One region of the Streptomyces sp. NBC_00203 genome, then DNA from elsewhere that is predicted to be linked to it. Evidence: riboswitches for the same ligand, from Rfam matches in the RefSeq annotation. Region 1 holds a riboswitch; each other region holds the start of a gene.

Evidence for each region. Region 1 has a riboswitch for thiamine pyrophosphate ahead of thiO (glycine oxidase ThiO). Riboswitches for the same ligand answer to the same signal wherever they lie in the genome.
Region 2: it holds a riboswitch for thiamine pyrophosphate, as region 1 does, so the genes downstream of both, OG975_RS34180 (thiamine ABC transporter substrate binding subunit) here and thiO (glycine oxidase ThiO) in region 1, are expected to answer to the same signal.
Region 3: it holds a riboswitch for thiamine pyrophosphate, as region 1 does, so the genes downstream of both, thiC (phosphomethylpyrimidine synthase ThiC) here and thiO (glycine oxidase ThiO) in region 1, are expected to answer to the same signal.

What each region holds. Positions count from the first base shown of each region.
Region 1 covers NZ_CP108126.1:2,803,296-2,807,052, reverse strand. The annotation lists gene OG975_RS12890 (thiazole synthase) at 1-83, opposite strand, end outside; gene thiS (sulfur carrier protein ThiS) at 87-287, opposite strand; gene thiO (glycine oxidase ThiO) at 284-1,450, opposite strand; TPP riboswitch at 1,448-1,561, opposite strand; gene OG975_RS12875 (hypothetical protein) at 1,614-1,985, shown strand; gene OG975_RS12870 (NAD(P)/FAD-dependent oxidoreductase) at 2,031-3,263, shown strand; gene OG975_RS12865 (Rv2175c family DNA-binding protein) at 3,328-3,708, shown strand.
Region 2 covers NZ_CP108126.1:7,628,536-7,632,292, reverse strand. The annotation lists gene OG975_RS34185 (ABC transporter permease) at 1-394, opposite strand, end outside; gene OG975_RS34180 (thiamine ABC transporter substrate binding subunit) at 370-1,446, opposite strand; TPP riboswitch at 1,525-1,643, opposite strand; gene rlmN (23S rRNA (adenine(2503)-C(2))-methyltransferase RlmN) at 1,668-2,798, opposite strand; gene OG975_RS34170 (phosphatidate cytidylyltransferase) at 2,952-3,757, opposite strand, start outside.
Region 3 covers NZ_CP108126.1:5,266,509-5,270,265, forward strand. The annotation lists gene thiC (phosphomethylpyrimidine synthase ThiC) at 125-1,954, opposite strand; TPP riboswitch at 1,947-2,103, opposite strand; gene OG975_RS23645 (YibE/F family protein) at 2,175-3,668, shown strand; gene OG975_RS23650 (SsgA family sporulation/cell division regulator) at 3,732-3,757, opposite strand, start outside.

The sequences.
Region 1 (3,757 bases):
TCGAGGCTGGGCGCACCGCCCGTACCCATGATCAGCCGGGACGAGAAGGACGTACCACCGAGGAGGAAGGGATCGTCGGCCATGGGTCAGCCTCCCTGGACGGCGGTGAGGACTTCGACGCGGTCTCCCTCGGAGAGGGCGGTGGACGACCACTGCCCGCGCGGGACGACGGTTTCGTTGAGCGCGGCGGCCACGCCGGACGGTGCGACGGTGAGGGCCGCGACGAGCGAGTCGAGAGCGGTCCCCGCGGCGATCCGCTGCCGTTCTCCATTGACGAAGATGTTCATGCGGGCTGCTCCGTGAGGGCGGCGGCGCTGAAACGCCGGGGGGTGAAGGGGCGGGCCTCGTCGGGGAGTTCACCGGTGGTCAGGGCGTGGGCCATCGCGTCACCGGTGACGGGCGTGAGCAGGACGCCGTTGCGGTAGTGCCCGGTGGCCAGCAGCAGGCCGTCGAGTTCGGTCGGACCGAGCAGCGGCGCGTTGTCGGGCGAACCCGGGCGCAGTCCCGCACGGGTCTCCGTGAGCGGCAGCTCGGTGATCCCGGGAACCAGCTCATGGGCGTCGCGCAGCAGCTCGTACACGCCGCCCGCGGTCACCGTCGTGTCCCAGCCCAGCTCCTCGCTGGTGGCGCCGACGACGAGCTCGCCGTTCTCGCGCGGCACCAGGTAGACCTGGCTGCCGCGCACCACGGCCCGCACGGTGCGGCTCAGGAAGGGCGCGTACCGCTTCGGCACGGTCAGCCGCAGCACCTGCCCCTTCACGGGGCGCACGGGCGGCAGGACCTTGTCGGGAACGCCCGCCAGACGCCCGCTGAGGCTGCCCCCGGCGAGCACCACCTGGCCGGCGGCGAGCTCGGTGCCGGCCGTGGTGACGACTCCGGTGGCCCGGTCCCCCGCGACGGTCAGCCGCTCGGCCCATGTCCGGTGGAACACCACTCCGGCCCGCTCGCACGCGGTGACCAGGGCCCCCGCGAGCCGGCGCGGATCGACCTGGTGGTCGCCGTCGACCCGCAGACCGCCGCGTACCCCGGGTGCCAGCATCGGCTCCAGACGGCGGCACTCGCGCCCGCTCAGCCACTCGGAGTCGAGCCCCGACTGGCGTTGCAGGGCGTGCAGTTCCCGCAGATGGGCGCGGTCGTCGGCGTCCAGCGCGACGGCCAGCGTGCCGCACTGGCGGTAGCCGAGGTCCTGGCCGGTCACCTCGGTGAGCTCGGCGGCGAACTCCGGATAGCGGCGCGCGGAGGCGAGATTGAGACCCAGCAGGGTCTGCTCGCCGTAGTGCAGTTCGGTGACGGCGGCGAGCATTCCGGCGGCCACCTGGGCCGCTCCGCCGCCGGGCTCGGGATCCACGAGGGCGGTCGTGAACCCGCGCTGCGCGGCCCGCCAGGCCGTCACGAGCCCGATGATTCCGCCCCCGATGACGAGGACGTCTGACGTACGTGTAGGCGACATGGGCGTCCAGCCCCTCCCTTCGCCGGCATGACCCGGATCAGGTTCGTACGGTCGGAGGCCGTCCCAGCCTCCCTCTCAGCCCAGTACGTCCGGGCTCCCGCGAGTGCTTTACGGTGGCCACCCTAGCCCGCCGCCACCTGTCTCAGTAAGGGAGCCTCCGCCCATGGCGCGTTCGCTCGACGGCCTCGTTCTCGCCCCTGTCGCCGACCAGGCGCCCGGGCAGGTGGGCACCCGCACCCGCTTCACGTACCACGAGAAGGACGGCGAGATCTGGGCCGAATACGCGGGCGGCGACGTCATAAGAGGCCACCTTCTGGGTACCCGCCAGGACGACCGGCTCGACTTCCGGTACGTACAGCTGAAGCACGACGGCAGCACCTCGTCGGGGCACTGCGTGTCCCTCGTGGTCGAGCTGCCCGACGGGCGCGTACGCCTGGAGGAGACCTGGGAATGGGAGTCGCGGACGGGCAGCGGGACGAGCATCGTGGAGCAGGTCGGCGGACAGGTCGGCGAGGATTGTGGAACAGGTCACTGAACGCGTCCGCTGACTGACGAATTGTCAGTTGTCTATGGTGATCAGGTGAGCGAGCAGACGCAGGCACAGTCGCAGGGGCGTACGGCACGGCGGGTCGTCGTCGTGGGCGCGGGCATGGCCGGTGTGCAGACCGCGGTCGCCCTGCGCGAACAGGGTTTCAAGGGCAGCGTGACGCTGATCGGCGCGGAGCCCCATCAGCCGTACGACCGGCCGCCGCTGTCCAAGGCCGTGCTGCTCGGAAAGGCCGAGGGCTCAGCCTTCGACGTCGACTTCGAGGCACTGGACATCGATCTGCAGCTCGGGCGCGAGGCGCTCGGCGTACGGCCTCGCGAGCATGAGCTGGACACCGCCACCGGGCCCGAGCCGTACGACGTCCTGGTCATCGCCACCGGCGCGGAGCCGATTCAGCTGCCGGGCGCGGAGGGTGTGCCCGGGGTCCATCTGCTGCGCACCCTGGACGACGCCGAGCGGCTGCGTCCCGTCCTCGCTCAGCAGCACGACATCGTGGTCGTCGGGGCGGGCTGGATCGGCGCCGAGTTCGCCACGGCGGCGCGCGAGGCGGGGTGCGCGGTGACCGTCGTCGAGGCCGCCGACCGGCCGCTCGCCGGGGCACTGCCCGCCGAGGTGGCCGCGCCGATGGCGTCCTGGTACGCGGACAGCGGGGCCTCGTTGCGAACGCACGCGCGCGTGGAGCGCATCGAGCCGGGTGCCGTGGTCCTCGACGACGGCTCCCGGGTGCCCGCGGACGCGGTCGTCGTCGGCATCGGGGCCCGCCCCGCGACGGCCTGGCTCGCCGGCTCCGGAATCGCACTCGGCGCCCACCACGAGATCGTGGCCGACGACCACCTGCGCACCTCCGTACCGGACGTCTACGCGGTCGGCGACTGTGCCTCCTTCCCTTCGGGAAGGTATGAGGACCGCCTCCTCGTCCACCACTGGGACAACGCTCTCCAGGGCCCGCGTACGGTCGCCGCGAACATCATCGGCGAGGCCCCGGCGGCGTACGACCCGGTCCCGTACTTCTGGTCCGAGCAGTTCGGCCGCTTCGTCCAGTACGTCGGCCACCATGCCCCGGCCGATGCCACGGTGTGGCGCGGCGACCCCGCGGGCGCCTCCTGGTCGGTCTGCTGGCTCCGCGAGAACCGCCTGGTCGCTCTTCTGGCCGTGGGGCGCCCGAGGGACCTGGCCCAGGGGCGCAGACTCATCGAGGCGGGCACCCCGATGGACCCGGAAGTTCTGGCGGACCCGTCGAAGCCTCTGAAGGCAGCCATGGCCTAATCCGTTACCCCAGGTCGGACGCCCTTGGCTTCCGACTGTCAGTCCGGGATGGCAGGCTTGTCCCGTGACCGAGATTGACGCAAAGATTGATGCTCTCGTCCCCGCCTGGCTCACCCTCCCCGACATCGCCGAAATGTTCGACGTCGAGGTGACTCGTGTGCGGCAGCATGTCAAGGAAGGCCTGCTGATCGCCGTACGACGTGGTGAGAACAGGGCGTTGCACGTGCCCGCGGCCTTCATCGACGGTGACGCCGAGCAGGGATACCGGATCGTCAAGGGCCTGTCCGGCACCCTGACGCTCCTGCGGGACGACGGCTTCTCCGACGAAGAGATGCTTGAGTGGCTCTTCACCCCCGACCCGACCCTGCCCGGCACCCCCGCGCAGGCTCTGAGCGAGAATCGCGGCACGGAGGTGAAGCGCCGCGCCCAGGCGCTTGCCGTCTGACCTGAACAGAAGACCGTCCGGCATACGGACCACGGCGGGCAGGGCCACC
Region 2 (3,757 bases), 4.8 Mb from region 1:
CGACCAGCGCCAGGAACGCCGTACCGACGACGACCGTCGGCAGCACGAAGGGCACCGTCACCACGGCCCGCAGGACGTGCTTGCCCCTGAAATCGAAGCGCGCGAAGACATACGCGCCGGGGAGCGCGATCAGCAGCGTGAGCACCGTCGACGCGAGCGCCTGCCAGGTGGTGAACCACAGGACGTGCCGGATGTCGGACTGCGCGAGCACGTCACCGATCCGCCCGAGCTGCCAGGCCCCGTCGACTTTGAGGCCGCGCGCGACGATCGCGGCGACGGGGTAGGCGAAGAAGACGGCGAAGAACGCGACGGGCAGGGCCATGAGGCCGAGCCGCGTCGCGCTCCCGCGCTTCCTGGGCGCCGCCTTGGCTACTTCAGTACGAGCGAGGTCCACGACTTGACCCACTGGTCACGGTTGGCGGCGATCTTGGCGGGGGCCAGGATCTCGGGGTCCTTGGCCTGCGGGCCGAACTCCGTGAACTCGGCGGGCACCGTGGCGCCCTTGACCACCGGGTACACGAACATGTTCAGCGGCATGTCCTCCTGGAACTCCTTGGTGGCCAGGAAGTCGATGAACGCCTTGCCGCCCTTGGTGTTCTTGGCGTTGCTGAGCAGCCCCGCGTACTCGACCTGGCGGAAGCAGGTGCCGGTCGCGACACCGGTGGGCGCGGTGGTCGGCTTCGGGTCGGCGTAGATGACCTCGGCGGGCGGCGAGGAGGCGTACGAGACGACGAGCGGCCGGTCGGCCTTGGCCTTCTTGCCGCCGGCGGATCCGGAGAACTCGTCGTTGTAGGCCTGCTCCCAGCCGTCGACGACCTTCACACCGTTGGCCTTGAGCTTCTTCCAGTAGTCCTGCCATCCGTCGTCGCCGTACTTGGCGGCGGTGCCGAGCAGGAAGCCGAGGCCGGGCGAGGACGTGGACGCGTTCTCGGTGACGAGCAGGTTCTTGTACTCGGGCTTGATCAGGTCGTCGAAGGACTGCGGCGGCGTCAGCTTGTGCTCACTGAAGTAGGCCTTGTCGTAGTTGACGCAGATGTCGCCGGAGTCGATGGGCGTGACGCGATGCTTGTCCTGGTCGACCCGGTACTCCGGGAGGATCTGGTCCGCGCCCTTGGCCTCGTACGACTGGAACAGCCCGTTGTCGAGCGCCCGCGACAGCAGGGTGTTGTCGACGCCGAAGAAGACGTCGCCCTGCGGGTTGTCCTTGGTGAGGATCGCCTTGTTGACGGCCTGCCCGGCGTCGCCGTCCTTGAGGACCTTGACCGTGTAGCCGGACTGCTTCTCGAAGTCCTTGAGGACGCTCTTGGAGACGGCCCACGAGTCGTGGCTGACAAGCGTGACGGTCTTCGAGTCCGCCGAACCGCTGCTGTCGGACGACCCGCACGCGGAGAGCGTGACGAGGCCCAGGCCGACGACGACGGCCGTGAACGTCTTGGTGGTGCTCACTGAATTCCTCCTGGCTGACCAGGAAGAGACGCGGCCCTGCCCGGGAACCTCTGACGGTTCCCGGGCAGGGCGCAACAGCTCGAGTAATGACCGAACTTCCTACCCAGAATGACCTGGGCAAGGTTCTGAGGGTCTGCGGCCCACCGGTGACCCGGCTGCCGCACTCTCAGCGCTGTGGCGCTCCCCTGTCGGAATATGAAGATGTACCTACGGGGGTCAGACTACCGCTCGGTGGCCGCGAGCTGCCCGCACGCCCCGTCGATCTCCTGGCCGCGGGTGTCCCGGACGGTCACCGGCACCCCGTGGGCCGCGATCGCCTCGACGAACGCCTTCTCGTCCTCGGGCCGCGAGGCGGTCCACTTCGAACCCGGGGTCGGGTTCAGCGGGATGAGGTTGACGTGCACGGGCTTGCCCTTGAGCAGTCGGCCGAGCCGGTCACCGCGCCACGCCTGGTCGTTGATGTCCCGGATGAGGGCGTACTCGATGGAGAGCCGGCGCCCCGACTTCGCGGCGTACTCCCAGCCGGCGTCGAGCACCTCGCGCACCTTCCACCGTGTGTTCACGGGGACGAGGGTGTCGCGCAGCTCGTCGTCCGGCGCGTGCAGCGAGATGGCGAGACGGCACTTGAAGCCCTCGTCGGAGAACCGGTGGATGGCGGGGACCAGCCCGACCGTCGACACGGTGATCCCGCGCTGCGAGAGCCCGAGTCCGTCGGGCTCGGGGTCGGTGAGCGCGCGAATGGAGCCCACGACCCGCTTGTAGTTGGCGAGCGGCTCGCCCATGCCCATGAAGACGATGTTGCTCAGCCGCGCCGGACCACCCGGGATCTCGCCGTCCCTGAGGGCCCGCATCCCGTCCACGATCTGGTGCACGATCTCACCCGTGGAGAGGTTCCGGTCGAGGCCTGCCTGCCCGGTCGCGCAGAACGGGCAGTTCATGCCACACCCGGCCTGCGAGCTGATGCACATGGTCACCCGGTCCGGGTACCGCATCAGCACGGACTCGACGAGCGTGCCGTCGAAGAGCCGCCACAGGGTCTTGCGGGTGGTGTCCTGGTCGGTCGACAGATGCCGTACGACCGTCATCAGCTCCGGAAGCAGCGCCTCCTGGAGCTTGCCGCGCGAGGCGGCCGGGATGTCCGTCCACTCCGCGGGGTCGTGCGCGAACCGCGCGAAGTAGTGCTGGGACAGCTGCTTGGCGCGAAACGGCTTCTCACCGATCTCGGCAACGGCCTCTTTGCGCTCGGCCGGCGTGAGGTCGGCGAGATGCCGCGGCGGCTTCTTGGCTCCGCGGGGTGCGACGAAGGTGAGCTCGCCGGGGACTGGACGTGCCACGATCGGGCATCTCCTCATGACTACAGAGGCCTGGCACCCCGCGCGGGCGGGGACAACGGCAGGGCCATACCCAAGCCAGGAGACCTCACTGGACCACCCCCGCGGTGGCGGGGACGTACGAAAGGGCCCGCAGTCTGATGCCGCGAGCCCTTCCAGAGTACCTGCTGTCCGTCAACCCGAGCCGACGAAGATCACCAGCAGCAGCCACACCACCGGAGCCGTGGGCAGCAGCGAGTCCAGCCGGTCCATGATGCCGCCATGCCCCGGCAGCAGCGTGCCCATGTCCTTGATGCCCAGGTCCCGCTTGATCATGGACTCGCCGAGGTCGCCGAGCGTGGCGCTGGCCGCGACCGCGAGGCCGAGGATCAGGCCCTGCCACCAGGTGCCGTCCTCGATCAGGAACTGCATGCACAGCGCACCCGCCGCCATCGCGAAGCTGACCGCTCCGAACAGGCCCTCGCGGGTCTTGCCGGGGCTGATGCGCGGCGCCAGCTTGTGCTTGCCGAAGCGCCAGCCGATCGCGTACGCGCCCGTGTCGCTGACGACCGTCAGGAGCAGGAACGTCAGGACGCGGCGCGGCCCGTCGTCGGCCGTGAGCATCATGGCGACGAAGGTGGCCAGGAACGGCACGTAGAAGGCCGCGAAGACCCCCGCCGTGACGTCCTTGAGGTAGCCCTCCGGCGGTTCCGTCATCCGCCAGACCAGGACGGCCAGCGCGGTGAGCGCCATCGCGACCCACGCGCCCTCGGCACCCCGGACGTATCCGGCGACGACCATGGCGGCCCCGCCGAGCGCCAGCGGCACGAGAGGCGCCTTGATGCCCTTGCGCTCCTCAAGCCGTGAAGTGAGCTCCCACAGCCCCACCACCACGGCGACCGCTATCACTCCGACGAAGACGGCCTTGACGATGAACAACGACGCGACGATCACCGCACCGAGCCCGACGCCCACTCCTATGGCCGCGCCCAGGTCGCGTC
Region 3 (3,757 bases), 2.5 Mb from region 1:
TCTTGTCTCTTCCGTTACGACGTGGCCGCAGGACGTCCCACAGCCCGGGCAGGCCCCGGTCGTGGTGACCGGGGCCCGGGTGAAGGAGTCAGCCCGGGTCAAGGAGTCAGCACATGTGTCCGGCTCAGTCGGCCATGGGCAGGTAGACCCGGTTGCCCGCGGCCGCGAACTCCTTGGACTTCTGCGCCATGCCCTCTTCGATCTCCACCTGCGAACCGCCGTGTTCCCGCCGGATGTCCTGCGAGATCTTCATCGAGCAGAACTTCGGCCCGCACATGGAGCAGAAGTGAGCCGTCTTGGCGGGCTCGGCCGGCAGTGTCTCGTCGTGGAACTCCCGTGCCGTGTCCGGGTCGAGGGCCAGGTTGAACTGGTCCTCCCACCGGAACTCGAAGCGGGCGTCGGACAGCGCGTCGTCCCATTCCTGCGCACCTGGGTGCCCCTTGGCGAGGTCGGCTGCGTGGGCGGCGATCTTGTAGGTGATGACGCCGGTCTTGACGTCGTCACGGTTGGGCAGGCCCAAGTGCTCCTTGGGCGTGACATAGCAGAGCATGGCCGTGCCCCACCAGGCGATCATCGCGGCACCGATGCCGGAGGTGATGTGGTCGTACGCCGGCGCGACGTCCGTCGTCAGCGGGCCGAGCGTATAGAACGGAGCTTCATCACAGATCTCCTGCTGAAGGTCGATGTTCTCCTTGATCTTGTGCATCGGGACATGTCCCGGGCCCTCGATCATGGTCTGTACGTTGAAACGCTTGGCGATCGTGTTGAGTTCCCCGAGTGTCCTCAACTCCGCGAACTGCGCTGCGTCGTTGGCGTCCGCGATCGACCCGGGCCGCAGCCCGTCGCCGAGCGAGTACGTGACGTCGTACGCCGCGAGGATCTCGCAGAGCTCCTCGAAGTTCTCGTACAGGAACGACTCCTTGTGGTGCGCCAGGCACCAGGCCGCCATGATCGAGCCGCCGCGCGAGACGATGCCGGTCTTGCGGTTCGCGGTGAGCGGCACGTACGGCAGGCGTACCCCCGCGTGGACCGTCATGTAGTCCACGCCCTGCTCGGCCTGCTCGATGACCGTGTCCTTGTAGATCTCCCAGGTCAGCTCCTCGGCGCGGCCGTCCACCTTCTCCAACGCCTGGTAGAGCGGCACGGTGCCGATGGGGACGGGGGAGTTGCGCAGCACCCACTCGCGGGTGGTGTGAATGTTGCGGCCGGTGGACAGGTCCATGACCGTGTCGGCGCCCCAGCGGGTCGCCCAGGTCATCTTCTCGACCTCCTCCTCGATGGAGGACGTGACGGCCGAGTTGCCGATGTTGGCGTTGACCTTCACCAGGAACCGCTTGCCGATGATCATCGGCTCGATCTCCGGGTGGTTCACGTTCGCGGGCAGCACCGCGCGGCCGGCGGCGATCTCCTCGCGTACGACCTCGGGGTCGACGTTCTCGCGGACCGCCACGAACTCCATCTCGGGCGTGATCTCTCCGCGCCGGGCGTACGCGAGCTGCGTGACCGCCTCTCCGGCGCGGCCCCTGCGCGGCTGACGCGGCCGCCCTGGGAAGACCGCGTCGAGGTTGCGCAGGCCCCCGCGCGGTGAGGTGTGCTTGATCCCGTCGTCCTCAGGACGGACCGGGCGGCCCGCGTACTCCTCGGTGTCACCGCGGGCGATGATCCAGTTCTCGCGCAGCGGCGCCAGACCCCTGCGTACATCGGTGTCGATGGTCGGATCGGTGTACGGGCCGGAGGTGTCGTACAGCGTGACGGACTGCCCGTTGGTGAGGTGCACCTGGCGGACCGGCACCCGTAGATCGGGGCGTGAACCCCCGACGTACCCCTTGTGCCAGCCGATGGACTTCCCGGCCTCGCCGTTCTCGGCCGGGGCGGACACCCCACCGTTCTCGGCCGGAGCAAGCGCCCCGTCCGTCTGGCTGGAGGCAGGCGTGCGTACGTCCTTGTTGGTCATGAGACCTACTCCCTACGCCGGCATTACCCGGTAACAGGTTCGGCGGTCGACGCAGCGGCTTCCGTCCGCCGATGTTTCATGTGAAACATCGCTAAGACGAAGGTCAGCGCCCTCTCAGCCCGGTGCTCCGAGCTCCCGCGTGTGCAAAGGTGCCTCCACGCTAGCGTCATATCTGGCGCGGTGAACAGAGGGCCCCCTCCGTTCTTGCGATGATCGGTCGGTGACCACGACACAGCAGTCCCCGTTCCCACCGTCCGAGCCGCCGCGCGGACCCGGTTCCGGTGACGGCCATGGACACGGCTCCGGTGACGGCCGCGGGCATGGTCCGGACGGTGGCGGCCATGGCCCCGGACCCGGTGACGGTCACGGACCAGGCAATGGGCACGGCCACAGTCCCGGCGGCGGGCACGGCCACTCGCACAGTCACAGCCACGGCCCCGCCACCCCCGTGTCCAAGCATCTGCGCAAGGTCATCGCCGCGGTGCTGATCCCCTTCACGGCGGCGGTCGTCGTGGGTCTTGTGGTGTTGTGGCCGGGCGGCGCTCCCTCTCACGAGCGCACCGGCGTCGGCTTCGACCGGCAGACCCAGCAGGCGACGGTCACCAAGATCGACAAGGTGGACTGCAAGTCCGTGAACGCCTCGGGGGAGACCCCGACAGGCGACACCTCCACCGCCGAGGGCTCCTCCGCGCAGCAGCAGGCGACGGGCGACTGCAAGAAGGCGACGATCCGGGTCGACACCGGCAAGGACAAGGGCCGTACGTTCACCGAGATCGTCCAGCCCGACCAGTCGCGGCAGTTGCACGAGGGCGAGAAGGTCGTGGTCGCGTACGAGCCCTCCGCGCCCAAGGATCTGCAGTACTCGGTCACCGATGTGAACCGGAAGCTCCCCATGGCTCTGCTCGCCGGGATCTTCGCACTGGTTGTCGTCGTGGTGGGCCGGATGCGCGGCATCATGGCGCTGGTCGCGCTGGCCGTCAGCTTCCTGATCCTGACGTTCTTCATCCTGCCCGCGATCTTGCAGGGCTCGAATCCGCTGGTCGTGGCGGTCGTCGGAGCCAGCGCCATCATGCTGATCGCGCTCTACATGTGCCACGGCCTCTCCGCCCGTACATCGGTGGCGGTGATCGGCACGCTGCTCTCGCTGCTGCTGATCGGTGTGCTCGGCTCCGAATTCATCGGCTGGGCGGCACTGACCGGCAACACCGACGACAACACCGGCCTGATCCACGGCCTGTACCCGTCCATCGACATGAGCGGTCTGCTGCTCGCGGGCGTCATCATCGGTTCGCTCGGTGTGCTCGACGATGTGACGGTGACCCAGACGTCCGCGGTCTGGGAGCTGCACGAGGCGAACCCCACGATGGGCTGGCGCGGCCTGTACCGCGCGGGCATCCGTATCGGCCGCGACCACATCGCGTCGGTCGTCAACACCCTCGTCCTGGCGTACGCGGGCGCCGCTCTGCCGCTGCTGCTGCTCTTCTCGATCGCCCAGAGCAGCGTGGGCACGGTCGCCAACAGCGAACTGGTCGCCGAGGAGATCGTGCGCACCCTGGTCGGCTCGATCGGTCTGGTCGCCTCGGTGCCGGTGACCACCGCGCTGGCCGCCCTGGTGGTCTCCGCGGACCGCCCGGAGACCGCGGCCGGCGCTGTGGAGCCCTCCGGGTCCAGGACGCCGGCACGCGGCGGGAAGGGCCGCCGCCGCAAGCGCTGAAGTCTCCTGATGCCGGTGTGACTTGAGAGGAAGCGTTACTCCACTTGGGTGTGCGGCGGTGCCTCAGCCCGCGCTCTGCTCCTCCGCCA